DNA from 2 places in the Microbacterium sp. B24 genome. Region 1 is predicted to be linked to the other one. Evidence: predicted binding sites of a transcription regulator. Region 1 holds the regulator's gene; the other holds the start of a gene.
The links. Region 1 encodes HspR, which represses chaperone genes until heat shock. Its sites were predicted from a motif close to AAGTTGAGTCNNNNNGACTCAACTT; they were not measured.
Positions count from the first base shown of each region.

Region 2: I5I_RS02765 (Hsp20/alpha crystallin family protein) is a predicted target of HspR. The motif match lies at 7,070-7,094, and genes of this name have one in related genera.

Region 1 covers NZ_BADB01000469.1:184-4,349, forward strand. The annotation lists partial or broken gene I5I_RS13770 (Hsp70 family protein) at 1-800, shown strand, start outside; gene I5I_RS13775 (nucleotide exchange factor GrpE) at 813-1,409, shown strand; gene I5I_RS13780 (DnaJ C-terminal domain-containing protein) at 1,425-2,408, shown strand; gene I5I_RS13785 (heat shock protein transcriptional repressor HspR) at 2,411-2,854, shown strand; gene I5I_RS13790 (DUF2252 domain-containing protein) at 2,858-4,166, opposite strand, start outside.
Region 2 covers NZ_BADB01000126.1:464-10,376, reverse strand. The annotation lists gene I5I_RS02810 (sulfurtransferase) at 1-278, shown strand, start outside; gene I5I_RS02805 (aldose 1-epimerase family protein) at 295-1,275, shown strand; gene I5I_RS02800 (hypothetical protein) at 1,350-1,550, opposite strand; gene I5I_RS02795 (DUF5684 domain-containing protein) at 1,707-2,087, shown strand; gene I5I_RS02790 (hypothetical protein) at 2,149-2,751, shown strand; tRNA gene I5I_RS02785 (tRNA-Arg) at 2,792-2,864, shown strand; gene I5I_RS02780 (DUF4395 domain-containing protein) at 3,007-3,531, shown strand; gene I5I_RS02775 (amylosucrase) at 3,548-5,437, opposite strand; gene I5I_RS02770 (L-serine ammonia-lyase, iron-sulfur-dependent, subunit alpha) at 5,504-6,994, shown strand; gene I5I_RS02765 (Hsp20/alpha crystallin family protein) at 7,134-7,589, shown strand; gene I5I_RS02760 (DUF2804 domain-containing protein) at 7,707-8,738, shown strand; gene I5I_RS02755 (DUF4287 domain-containing protein) at 8,768-9,064, shown strand; gene I5I_RS02750 (MarR family winged helix-turn-helix transcriptional regulator) at 9,069-9,497, opposite strand; gene I5I_RS02745 (DUF2207 domain-containing protein) at 9,547-9,913, shown strand, end outside.

The sequences.
Region 1 (4,166 bases):
AGCGCAAGGACGTGCTGCTCATCGACGTCACCCCCCTGAGCCTCGGCATCGAGACCAAGGGCGGCATCATGACCAAGCTCATCGAGCGCAACACGGCCATCCCCACCAAGCGCAGCGAGACCTTCACGACCGCCGACGACAACCAGCCGTCGGTCGCCATCCAGGTCTTCCAGGGCGAGCGCGACTTCACGCGCGACAACAAGCCGCTCGGCACCTTCGAGCTGACCGGCATCGCGCCCGCGCCCCGCGGCATCCCGCAGATCGAGGTCACCTTCGACATCGACGCCAACGGCATCGTGCACGTGTCCGCGAAGGACAAGGGCACGGGCAAGGAGCAGTCGATGACGATCACCGGCGGCTCGTCGCTGCCGAAGGACGACATCGAGCGCATGGTGCGCGAAGCCGAGGAGCACGCCGCCGAGGACAAGAAGCGCCGCGAGGCCGCCGAGGTCCGCAACCAGGCCGAGACCCTCTCGTACTCGATCGAGAAGCTCATCAAGGACAACGAGGACAAGCTCCCCGACGAGGTGAAGACCTCCGTCCAGGCCGACGTCGATGCGCTGAAGACCGCGCTCGCGGGCGATGACGAGGATGCCGTGAAGACGGCGTTCGACAAGCTCAACGCGTCGCAGCAGCAGCTCGGCGAGGCCATCTACGCCTCGGCGCAGGCCGCTGGCGAGCCGGCCGACCCGACGGTCGCCGACCCGGGCAACGGCAGCGTGCCGAACCCCGAGGAAGACGTCATCGACGCCGAGGTCGTCGAGGACGAGGACGACAAGAAGCCGGGAACCGGAAAGTAAGAGAATCGAACCATGACGAACAAGGACTTCGAAGAGCCCATCGACGAAGTCCCCGGTGACGAGGGGTCGGAGGCGCACGCCTCCGGCCCCGACTCGCAGGGGGACCAGCGTGAGGGCGACGACCTGACCGTCGACGACATCCTCGATGCGCCGCAGACCGACGAGGCCGCCGTCGCAGAGGCCTCCGCCGAGGACCGCGACCTGATCCTGGACCTCAAGCGGGTCCAGGCCGAGTACGCCAACTACCGCCGTCGCACCGAGGACCAGCGCGAGGTGGAGATCGCCCGCGCCAAGGGATCGGTCGCCAAGGGGCTGCTGCCGGTGCTCGACGACCTCGACCGTGCCGAGAAGCACGGCGATCTGGTCGAAGGCTCGCCGCTGGCGGCGATCGCGGAGAAGCTGCGCGCAGTGGTCGCACGCCTTGGTGTGGAGACCTATGGCGTCGCGGGCGAGGTGTTCGACCCGCAGCAGCACGAGGCCATCTTCCACGCCCCGAACCCCGGAGGGGTCGAGGACGGCACGATCCTCGACGTCGTCGAGGTCGGCTATCGCCTGGGCACGATCGAACTGCGGCCGGCCAAGGTCGTCGTCGCCGGTTCCGCTGACTGACGGGAGGAGGTGTCCATGGCCAGTCAGGATTGGTTCGACAAGGACTTCTACAAGGTCTTGGGCGTCTCCAAGGACGTGTCCGAGGCCGATCTGAAGAAGGCGTACCGCAAGCTCGCCCGGACGTATCACCCCGACTCGACGCAGGGCGATCCTGCCAAAGAGGCGAAGTTCAAGGAGATGAGCGAGGCGTACGCCGTGCTCTCCGACAAGAGCCAGCGCGAGGAGTACGACCAGATCCGTGCGATGGGCGCCGGTGGTGCGCGCTTCCAGGCGCCCGGCGCCGGTTCCGGCGGGTTCGAGGACGTCTTCAGTCGCTTCGGACAGTCGCGCGGATCGGCGCAGTCGGCTGACTTCGATGACCTGTTCTCGATGTTCGGCCAAGGCGGCGGCTTCGGCTCCGGACGGTTCGGGCAGTCCACCGGTGGATTCCGAGGCTACGGCGGCCCGCAGCGCGGCGCGGACGTGACCGCACGGACCACCCTCGACTTCCAGACCGCGGTCAAGGGCGAGACGATCACCCTCGCGGGCGAGGACGGCAAGCCGTTCAAGGTGAAGATCCCCGCCGGCGTCGCCGACGGACAGAAGATCCGTCTGCGCGGGCGGGGGCGCCCGTCGCCGGACGGCGGCGAGTCCGGCGACATCGTCGTGAGCGTCTCGGTGCGCCCGCACCCGGTGTTCGTCCGCGACGGGCTGAACCTGCGCGTGACGGTTCCGGTCACCTTCACGGAAGCCGCACTCGGCGCCACGATCGAGGTGCCGACTCTGGGGGGAGATCCGGTCAAGCTGCGTGTGGCGCCGGGTACGCCCTCGGGGCGCGTGCTGCGCGTCAAGGGTCGCGGTGTGCACACGGCGAAGGGCGCCGGCGACCTTCTCGCCGAGGTGCAGGTGGCTGTGCCGTCGCATCTGGACGACCAGGCGAAGGAAGCACTGCAGCGCTTCCACGAGCTGGAGCCGAAGGAGAACCCGCGCGCCGACCTCATGGCCAAGGCCCGGGAGTGAGCATGGTCGACGAGCACCCCGATGAGGAAGCGCCGATCTTCGCGATCGCCGTCGCGGCGGAGCTTGCCGGCATGCACCCGCAGACCCTCCGTCAGTACGATCGGCTGGGCCTCGTCGTTCCCGGGCGCACGCAGGGCGGGTCGCGGCGGTATTCGCTGCGGCACGTGAAGCAGTTGCGCGAGGTGGCCTCCCTCTCGGCCGAGGGCATGAGTCTGCCGGCGATCTCGCGCCTGATCGAGCTCGAGAACGAGGCGCGCGGACTGCGCCGTCGCGTCGCCGAACTCGAGCAGCGTCTGCAGGAGGAACTGGCCCGTCGCTCCCGCGTCTTCGCGGCGGGGGCGACGGGATCGGTCGTGACCCTCCGCCACGGAACGCGCGTGCGTCGGGCGACCGAGGTGGTGCTGTGGCGTCCGCTTCCGTCGGCGGATGCCGAGTCCGACGACTAGCCGCTACGAGGCGGTGCCGGCGGCGACGGCATCCACGAACGCGCCGTAGTCCGCCCGCGAGAGGGCGGCGTAGCCGTAGGCCCACTCCACGATGGCCTCGGCGCACGCGCGCCCCTCACCGAGGTACCCGATGACCTTCGCGGCGTTCGGGGACTGGCCGTGGGCCCGGGCCAACACCGTCGCGCACGCCTGCGCGTAGAGACGGAACGGGCCGTCCTCGAGCGTTTCGGCGTCGATGCCGCCCTTCATGTCGCGGAACTGGCGCACGTAGTAGTCGGCGCGCTCACCGCGGAAGTGTCCGAGGAACGGGTCGGACGACCCCTGCAGAATGCGCTGTAGCGCCACGACACGCCCGCCCTGACCGTGGCGGTCGACGAACGCCGTGAGCTCCTCCGGCTGTGCGCAGCCGCCGTACTGCTCGAGCACGCTGCGCCCCGCCTCTTTCACCTGCATCAGCAGTGCGGCGCCGTCTCCGTCGACGAAGACGGCGATGTAGCAGCGGGTGCCCACGCTGCCCACCCCGACGACCCGACGCGCCACGTCGGAGAAGGTGTAGTGGGAGAGCACGAGCTGCACATCCGCGCGCGTCGTCGCGATGTACTGGGCCAGGGACGCATCGACCGCGGCCGCCACGTCGGGCGTGACGCGCGTCAGCGTCGGAGGCTGCTCGACGAAGCGCAGTCGCCCATCGGCATCGGCCTCCGTGATCTTGCGCACGGCCTTGTCGCCGGTGCGCTTCTCGGCATCCGCGATCGCGGCGCGCAGCACCTTGCGCGACGCCTTGTCGCTCGTGACGAGCGCGCCCGCGGCGTCGAAGTGCTGGTAGAACCGGGCGAGCGGAGTGACTTCCTCGCCGACGGCCAGGGCGCGAGCGTAACGGCGGACGGCGGCGCGCGCGGCATCCGCGGTCACCGCATCGTCGCGCCCGGTCGCTTGACCTGCCACGACGATGCTCGTCACGAGACGCTTGAGATCCCACTCCCAGCTCGCCCACGCCGACTCGTCGAAGTCGTTGAGATCGAACACGAGCGTGCGCTGCGGAGACGCGTAGAAACCGAAGTTGGCGACGTGCGCGTCGCCGCAGGAGGCGACGAGGATGTCGCTGCGCGGTCCGGCGGCGAGGTCGTCCGCCATCAGCGCCGCCGTGCCCCGGTAGAACGCGAAGGGGCTGGCGGACATCCGCTCATCGCGGAGGGGCAGGAGCTCGGCGACCCGCGTGGCGGCCTGCGCGGCCAGGATGCCGAGGGGATCACGCGGACGTGTCGGCAGCTCCGCCAGGATCCGGCGGGGCAGCTCCCTCCGCAGCGCGCGG
Region 2 (9,913 bases), on a different contig from region 1:
TCGACCCCGCCGCCGGACACATCCCGGGCGCCCGCAACGCGCCGACCACCGAGAACCTGGATGCCGAGGGCCGGCTCCTCGCCCCCGACGTGCTGCGTTCCCGCTACGCCGATCTGGAGGGACAGTCCGTCGGTGTCTACTGCGGCTCGGGCATCACCGCTGCCCACGCCGTTCTGGCGCTCGCGGTCGCGGGCCACGACGCGGCTCTGTACCCGGGCTCCTGGAGCCAGTGGTCGAATACTCCCGACCGGCCGGTCGCCACCGGCGACCGCCCCTGACACTACGATGTTGACGATGCCACAGACACCTGCCCCGACCACCGCGTCCGTTCCCGCCTCGGGGACCGACGTGACCCTCCGTCACGGAGCCTACGAAGCGCACATCGCCAGCGTCGGCGCGTCGCTGCGTGCGCTCACGTTCGACGGGCGCGACCTCGTCGTGCCCTTCGCTGCCGACGAGGTGCGCCCCGCCTTCCGCGGTGCCACTCTCGCCCCCTGGCCGAATCGCGTCGTCGACGGTGCGTATTCCTTCGGCGGGCACAGCTACGAACTCGCGCTCAGTGACATCGGCCGCCCGAATGCGCTGCACGGCCTCGCCGTCTGGCTCGACTTCGCCGTCGTCGATCACACCGCCGACGCGGTCACGCTGGCGGCGGTGATCGTGCCGCAGTCCGGCTACCCGTGGCGCGTGCGTGTGGAGACGACCTACCGGTTGGGTGCCGACGGTCTCACCCAGACCGTGGCGGCGACGAATGAGAGCGCGGATGCCGCGCCGTTCGGCACCGGTCCGCATCCGTATCTGGTGGCCGGTTCCGCGCCGCTGGACGCGTGGACGCTGACGCTGCCCGCCGACCGGGTGCTCGAGGTCACCGATCACCAGCTCGCTCCCATCGCGCTCGCCGAGGTCGCCGGCTCGGATCGTTTCGACTGGCGCGCGCCGCGGGTGCTCGGCGATGTGGAGATCGACCACGCGTTCACCGGGCTGTCCCGCGCGGACGGTGTGGCGACCGTGCGGTTGGTCGACCCGTCCGGTACCGGCGTGGAGATGGTCTGGGATCAGGCGTGCCCCTGGGTGCAGATCCACACGGCCGACCGCCCGCCGCTGGCCGACGGCAGCCCCGATCCCGGTCACCGCGCCGGCCTCGCCGTCGAGCCGATGACCTGCGCTCCGGACGCCTTCAACGCCGATCGCTACGACTACGACGCGGGCCTGATCGTCATCCCGGCCGGCGGATCGGTCTCGGCATCCTGGCGCATCGCCGCCGTCGGTATCTGACTGCGGCAGTCGCCCTCTCACGCGAAAGGGCCCCGACACGTCCGTGTCGGGGCCCTTCGGCGTGAGGAGACGACTCAGTGGTCGCCGCGGATCTCTTCCTTGATCTCGTTGCGCTTGTGGACGGAGTCGCGCTCGGCTTCGGCCTTCTTGACCTCGGCGTCGGCCTTCGCCTCGTCGATCTTGTCGGAGACACGGTCGACCGTGTCCTCAAAGCCTTCCTTGATCTTCCGGCCGGCCGTCTCGGCCGCGTCCTTCGCGTCGTCGATGAATCCCATGGCGACTCCTTTCATCAGGTCGGACTTCCACGGTACGAACCCTCTCCGCCACACGAAAGGGCTTGCCGCCGGTGCCGTGCCCGTGCTAACCGCAGCCCGTGCGGTCGCCGCAGCCCGCGCTGGTGGGCGGGCGCGCACGACCCCTAGGATGGCGCCGTGAACAACACCGGCACTCTGGACCAGTGGCAGGCGGCTTTCGGCGGCGGCACCGGTCTCGTCCTGTTCGTCGTCTATTACGTGCTGCTCGCCGTGGCGATGTGGAAGGTGTTCAGCAAGGCCGGATACCCCGGCATCCTCGCCCTCATCCCCATCGTGAACTGGTTCATCCAGGTGAAGATCGCAGGATTCTCGGCGTGGTGGGGGTTGTTGGCGATCGTTCCGATCGTCAACGTCATCTTCTTCATCATCGTCGCGATCCGCATCGGCCGCGGGTTCGGGCACGGCGCCTTCTTCTCGATCGTGCTGCTGCTGCTGTTTGCCCCCATCGGGTTCTTCATCATCGGCTTCAGCTCCGATCGGTACACGTCGCCGGCCTGAGCGCCCGTCGCGCATTCCGTCCCGGCGTCGGTCTTCCCTAGGATCGAGGGGAGGGGATGCCGTGGTCAACGAGAAGCGCGTACGCACCCGTGACGTGGTCGCGGAGGGGCTGTACATCGCGTCCGCGGCGACGCGGCTGAGCCTGAAGAACACGATCCTCGTCCACATCCTCGCCGAGGGAGAAGACTTCGACCTCGATCGGTATCTCCCCGAGGCCAAGGAAGCCCTGGAGACCCTCGCCGCGGAAGCGGAGGACGATGCGGCGCGCACCGAACGGCAGCGTCGCGCTGCCCGCGGCCGCCACACCGACTCGGACGGCACGCACGACTATCGCAGTCGCGATGTGCGCAACCTGCGCCGCCGCCAGAAGCAGTCGCTGCACGTCGCCCATGAGCTGCGGCGTCGCGCCGACGACACCGAAGAGCTGCGCAAGCTCGTCCTGGACGCGCGGGATGCCGCGTGGGCAGAGGTGGCCGGCAACATCGATCGGACGCTGCGGATCGAGGCCGCGCGCCCCGATCTCGACCCGGACTACGAGCGTATGCGCACGGCGCGGATGCAGGCACTGCGGCTCGTGGACCTTCCGAAACTTCGCGCCCATCGGCGCAGTGTCGCGGCTCAGCAGAAGCAGCAGGACCCCGATTCGTCACATCCCGGCGCGTAGGCTAAGCTGGTCCTCGGCCCTCCAAGAGGTGCCGGAAACTGCGCCCGTAGCTCAATGGATAGAGCATCTGACTACGGATCAGAAGGTTAGGGGTTCGAGTCCCTTCGGGCGCACACTGTGTTGAGACAGTAACGAGAAAGGCCCGCGGCACGCCGCGGGCCTTTCTCGTTCTCCGGCGGCATCGGCGATCGCGCGTGCGTGAAGAAGTGTGACGATCCCGGCCCCGACGCCTGCGCGGCGACCTAACGTATCTGCGTGGCCACTTCCGCTCCCGCCTCCGTCCGCCCCGCCGGCATCGACCCCCGGGGTCCGCGCTTCGCGGCATCCATCACCGCCGTGCTCCTGCTGGCCGGCACGTTCCTCGCCCTGCTGGGAACGTCTGTGCGCGAGGCCGCGACTTTCGCCGAGAGGCTCGCCGATCCGGCGTTCCTCCTGCTGCTCGTCGTCGACCTCCTCTTCGTGTGGGGTTTCGCCGCTCCGCGGACCGCGCCGTGGGGTGCGCTGTACCGCGTCGCCATCCGTCCGCGCCTGCAGCCGCCGGCCGACCTCGAAGACCCGCGTCCCCCGCGCTTCGCGCAGGTCATCGGATTCGTCGTCGTGACGGTCGGCCTCGTGCTGCACGTCGCGGGCGTCGCGTGGGCCCTTCCGATCGCCGCGGCCCTCGCATTCATCGCCGCGTTCCTCAACGCCGCCTTCGGCGTGTGCCTCGGCTGCCTGCTCTACCTCGCGCTCGCCCGTGCCGGCGTGTTCCGCCCGCGGGGCGGCCTGCTGGGCGCCTGAGGGACGAGCGCGCCCGTCAGACGGGCGTGACGCGCAGCCACACGAACCCGTGCGGGCGCAGTGCAAGACCCTCGTCGAGGTCGACGCTCGCGTCGTGTACGGGGTCGAAGGCGGTGCGCTCGAAGCCCGACAGCGTGAGCGGATCGATCGTGACCTCGGCGTCGCCGACGTTCGCCAGCACCAGCAGCGTGCTGGTCTCACCGGGGCGCTGGTAGCCGATGACGGCGGGGTGCGGGGTATGGAAAGGGATGAGCGCGTTGCCCGCGAGCTCCGGAGACTGCTGGCGCACCGAGATCAGCTTGGTGAGTCGGCGGAACACCCGCCCGGCCGGCGTGGTGTCGTCGTCGCGCTGCGCGTAGGCATCGCGCGGACGATGGCCGCGGTGCACCCAGCGGGTGTCGCCACGGCGAACCGGATCGTCGGCGTAGGAGTAGTCGTTGAGCTGTGCGACCTCGTCCCCGAGGTACAGCAGGGGGATGCCGCCGGTCGACAGGGCCAGGGCGTGCGCGAGGATCACGCGATCCTCCCCGCCGGGATCTCCCGCTTCGATCCCGGCCAGAGACGCCGTCGTTCCGGTGACGCGGGCATCGCCGGTGACGGGGTTCTCCTGGAAGGCGACGCCGCGCGCGAACGTTCCCTCGTGGCGGCCCGTGTAGAAGCGGTTGAGGAACTGTCGGTGGGTGTAGCCGTCGATGCCGAGCTCGGCCGCGTCTTCGTCGGCGAACGTCCACCCGATATCGTCGTGGCTGCGGACGTAGTTCACCCATGCCGTGCCGGCCGGCAGCGCGTGGCGTCGATCCAGCGCCTGTTGCAGGAGCCGGCCGTCGCGCGTGGCGAGCGCCTCCCACGTCAGCGCCATCTGCAGCGGGTTGTATGACAGCTCGCATTCTTCGGGTGAGATGTAGCTGACGACCTCGTCGGGGTGGACGATCGCCTCGGACTTGAAGATCATGCCGGGCGCGGCCATTGCGAGCACCGCGTTGAACGCCTGCAGCAGCAGGTGGGCTTCGGGCAGCGACTCGCAGGACGTTCCCAGGCGCTTCCAGATGAAGGCCACGGCATCCATCCGGAGCACCTCGACGCCCTGGTTCGCCAGGAACAGCATCTCGCCCGCCATCGCGCGGAAGACGGCGGGGTTCGCGTAGTTGAGGTCCCACTGATAGTGGTAGAAGGTCGACCAGATCCAGCGGCCGTCCTCGAGCTGCACGAACGATCCACGGTGGTCGTCGGGAAAGATCTCGCGCGTCGTGCGCTCGTAGGCGTCGGGCATCTGTCGGTCGGGGAAGATCAGATAGAAGTCGGCGTAGTCGGGGTCGCCCGCCACGGCCTTCTGAGCCCACTCGTGCTCGTTGCTGGTGTGGTTGAAGATGAAGTCGAGTACGAGCGAGATGCCCGCCAACCGCAGCTCTGCCGCCAGCTCGGCCAGTTGCGCCATCGTGCCCAGGCTCGGGTTGACGCGCCGGTAGCTCGAGACGGCATAGCCGCCGTCGTTGTCGCCGGCGGGGGCGTCGAACAGCGGCATGAGGTGCAGGTAGGTCAGCCCGAGTTCGCGGAACGAGGGGATCAGCTCGCGCACGCCGGCGAGGTTGCCGGCGAAGCGGTCGACGTAGCAGACGCCGCCCAGCATGCGCTCGGACTGGAACCACTCGGGGTCGGCGGCGCGTTGCGCGTCGTGCACCTTCAGGTCGAGAGGGCGCGCATTCCACGAGGCGGATGCCGCCGCCACCGTGGCCGCCAGCTGCTCGCGGCCGTCGGTGCGCTCGCCGTAGAGGCGGGTGAAGAGGCCGTGCAACCGCGGGAACTGCTCATCGAACCGGGTGAGGAACGCGTCGTCGAGGCGCCCTGCCGCCTCGCAGGCCTCGAGCGCCGCGACGCGATCGGCGTCGGACGTGGTCAGTGCGGTCATGGTTCCCCCTCCGGTCTCAGCGTATCGGGCAGGGCCCGGCGCGGCGGGCGGCGTAGGCTCACACACGTGAGTGCGTACGTCTCGGCGTTCGACCTGTTCTCCATCGGGGTAGGACCATCGAGCTCCCATACGGTGGGCCCGCTGCGCGCGGCCCGAGATTTCGCGCGCCGCGTCGGGGATCTGCCGGGGCTCTTCCGGGTGGAGTGCGCCCTTTACGGTTCGCTCGGCGCCACCGGCATCGGACACGGCACGCCCGACGCGGTCGTCGCGGGCCTGCAGGGGTTCGCGGCCGAGACCGTCGATCCGGCGCGCGTGCGGGGTGCCTGGACCGATTGGGTCGACGGAGCGCACCTCCTCCTGGACGGTCGCATCCCGATCCCTTTCTCGCGCTCAGACATCTCGCTCGCACCGCGGACGCGTCTTCCCGGACACCCCAACGCGATGACCCTCGTCGCGCGTGATGCCGACGGAATCGCGCTGCGCGAAGACACCTACTACTCGATCGGTGGAGGGTTCATCCGGCGCGAGGGCGCGTCGGATGCGGTGGCCGCGGCATCCTTCCCGCTGCCGTACGCGACGGCGGCGCAGCTGCTGGACGTCTGCGATACCTACGGGCTCACGATCGCGGAGGTCGCCCGGCGCAACGAGGAGGCGCTGCGACCGGAAGCAGACGTCGCGGCCGGCCTCGACGCGATCTGGGACGCCATGGCGGCGTGCGTCGATGCGGGCCTGCACGCCGACGGGGTGCTGCCGGGAGTGCTGAAGGTGAAGCGGCGTGCGGGCGCGATCCGCGCGCAGCTGGAGAGCGTCGAGGCGACGGGGCGCGAGCTTCCCGGTGAGTGGCTCGGCGCGTTCGCGCTGGCCGTCAACGAGGAGAACGCCGCCGGTGGACGGGTCGTGACGGCGCCGACGAACGGTGCCGCCGGCATCCTGCCCGCCGTCGCGATGTACTGGTGGCGCTTCCTCGCGGATGCCGGGATCGGCGCCGAGAATGCGGTGACGCCCTACGGCGAACTCGTCGGCTCGGCGCTTCTCGGGCTGCACGGCGGGCAGGGTGGTCCGCAGGGGCCGGAGGAGGTCGTCGCCACCGCGCAGGAGCTCGCCGAGGCGAACCGTCGTCGCGGCATCCGTCGATTCCTCTTGACGGCCACGGCTCTCGGTTCGCTCTTCAAGGCCAACGCCTCGATCTCGGGAGCCGAGGGCGGGTGTCAAGCCGAGGTCGGCTCGGCGTGCGCGATGGCTGCCGGCGGCTTGACCGCGGTGATGGGCGGCACGAACCGCCAGATCGAGAACGCCGCCGAGATCGCGATGGAGCACCATCTGGGTCTGACGTGCGACCCCGTGGGCGGACTCGTGCAGATCCCCTGCATCGAGCGCAACGCGATCGCGGCATCCACCGCGGTCACCGCCGCGCGCCTCGCGCTGCGTGGCGACGGCACGCACTACGTACCGCTGGATGCCGTGGTCGAGACGATGCGTCAGACCGGCATCGACATGTCGACCAAGTACAAGGAGACCAGCGAGGGCGGACTCGCCGTCAACGTCGTGGAGTGCTGAACCGCGCCCGCAACCGCTCGTGTTCGCCATGCGTGAACCATTGGCACTCTCATGGGTCGAGTGCTAATCTGATGGCAGTTGAGTCAATGAGGCTCAACTTTGACAGACCATCACAGTGACACACGACAAGGAGAGAACAATGGCCACGTATGACCCGTTCCGTGACCTCGACCGCATCGCGTCGGGCCTCTTCGACACGCGCCGGGGACCCCGCCGGATGCCGATGGACCTTTACCGCGACGGCGACCACTACGTGCTCAGCGCCGACCTTCCGGGAATCGACCCGGGCTCGGTCGACATCGATGTGGACGGCCAGCTGCTGACCATTCGTGCCGAGCGCACCCTCAGTGAGGGCGACGGCGTGAAGTGGATCACGCGCGAGCGTGAGACCGCGAGCTTCCTCCGCCAGCTGAACCTCGGTCAGGGAATCGACACCGATGGCATCGCCGCCACCTACAGCAACGGCGTGCTGACGGTCACGATCCCCGTGAGCGAGAAGGCGAAGCCGCGCAAGGTCCAGGTCGTCGCCGATGGTGCGGCGCCGACGATCCAGGCGCACGAATCCGCACAGGAGCCGCAGCCGGTCGAGCAGTAGTCCCGCACCGCGCGCAGCCGCCCCGTGTCCGCGAGGACCGGGGCGGTTCGCGTGCGCACGCTAGTGTCGAAGCACCCGCCGGAAGCACCAGCACTCGGAACGTCAGCAAGGATGCCGATGACCGCACCCCCCGTCGCGCGCGAGCGCGAGATCACCGAACCCGTCGCCCTCACCGGTCCCGATGGTCGACTCAACCCGGCGGCGATCGGCTTCGCCCGCGCGCCGCTCATCGACACCCGTGGCATCGGGCGCGGACGTTTCGTCCGCTCGTGGGGGCGCAACAAGCGCTGGGAGTACTGGAACGTCATGACTCCCACGCACATCGTCTCGCTCACGGTGTCGTCGCTGGACTATGCGGCCGTGCACGAAGTGTGGATCCACGATCGCGCCACGACCCGGTCGTGGGGTCGCAGTGTGACGGTGCTGCCGTCGCGCGAGGTATCCCTTCCCGCGTCGCTCGGCACGGGCATCGCCATCGCGCGACACGCGGATCTCGCCGCGACGATCACTCCCGCCGAGCGGGGAACGCTCTGGCGCCTGCACGCGGAGATCGCGGACGCGTCTTTCGACATCACGGTGCGCCGCCCGCCCGGACACGAGCTGCTGGCGGTCGTCGTGCCGTGGTCGTCTCGGCGCTTCCAGTACACCGTGAAGGATGTCGCGCTCCCGGCATCCGGGGTGCTGACGCTCGACGGCATCGACTACGACGTCGGGCAGGGATCGTGGGCGGTGCTCGACCACGGGCGGGGGCGCTGGCCCTACGACGTGTCCTGGAACTGGGGTGCGGGATCGGGCACCCTCGCAGACGGGCGCAGCCTCGGCATCCAGGTCGGGGGACGGTGGACCGACGGGACGGGCTCGACGGAGAACGCCGTCCTGCTCGACGGTGTTCTGCACAAGATCTCGGCGTCGGTGGTCTGGGAGTACGAGCGCGCCGCGCCGTTGCGTCCGTGGCGGGTGCACGGGGGAGGCCTGGATGCCGTGTTCACCCCGTTCTACGACAAGAAGTCGGCGACGAACCTCGGCGTGGTCTCCTCGCGAACGGATCAGTGCTTCGGCACCTGGTCGGGGACGTTCGCCGGGGACGGCGTCGTGATCGCGTTCGACGGCATCGAAGGTTTCGCGGAGGATGTCCGCAACCGGTGGTAGCCGGGGAGAGGCCAGAGGGAGGGGCAAGGATGTCGTTTCAGGCATATCTCGACAACATCGAGGACAAGACCGGGCGGACGCCGCAGGAGCTCGTGGACGAAGCCAGCGCGAAGGGCTTCGGACCGGGGACGAAGGCGGGTGAGATCGTCGCATGGCTCGCCGAGGACTACGGGCTCGGGCGCGGGCACGCGATGGCGCTCGTGCACGTGATCACAAAGGGGCCCAAGATCGCGTCGACCCACGTGGGCAGCGGCACGGCGCACAGCGACGAGAGCGACACCCTATGGCTCAAGGGTAAGGCGACGAACCCGTCGCGCGGGTCCTGACGGCTCAGGCGCCCCGCAGCTTCGTCGTCAGTCGCTGCAACTGTGTCAGCTCGTCGTCGCTGAGCACCGACATCCGCTCGGCGATCGATCGACCGTGCACGGTCGCGAGGCGCCGGAACGCGGCCACCCCCCGTTCGGTCGCGCGGACGACCGCGCCGCGTCCGTCGAGCGGATCGACGCACTTGCTGATGAGGTCGCGGGCGACCATGCGGTCGACCAGTCGCGAGACGCTCGGCTGGCTGATGAGCATGTTGGCGGTCACGTCGCGCAGGCGCGCACTGTTGTCATCACCCCGGACGACGGTGAGCAGCACGTCGTATTCGGCCTGTGTCAGTTCGTCCTCGCCGAAGTCTTCGCTGATCTCGCGCAAAATCTCGTGCTGCGCGCGAAAGAGGCTCTCCCACGCGGAGATGGCGAGGCGGCGGTCGGTCATGGCGTCAACTGTAGTGCGCCGCCCGGACGTCGCCCATAGGCTGAAGCCCATGGGGCGCGTACGTGCACGGATCGTCGGCGTCGCGCTCGCGATCGTCGGTATCGCGGTCGCGGTGGCGGCCGGAACGGCGAGTCCTGCGTGGGCCGGAGCGGCGACAGCGGTCGACGACTTCTCCTTCTCGTCGATGACGGCCGACTACACCCTGACGCGGGCCGCCGACGGCACCAGTCGGCTGCGCGTCGTCGAGACGCTCGTCGCACAGTTCCCTGACGCGGATCAGAACCACGGCATCCGCCGCCAGATCCCCGACTCCTACAACGGTCAGCCGCTGCGCCCCGAACTCGTCTCGGTGACAGACGGCGACGGATCACCACGACCGAGCGAGGTGGAAGATCAAGACGGCGTGTTCTCGGTCG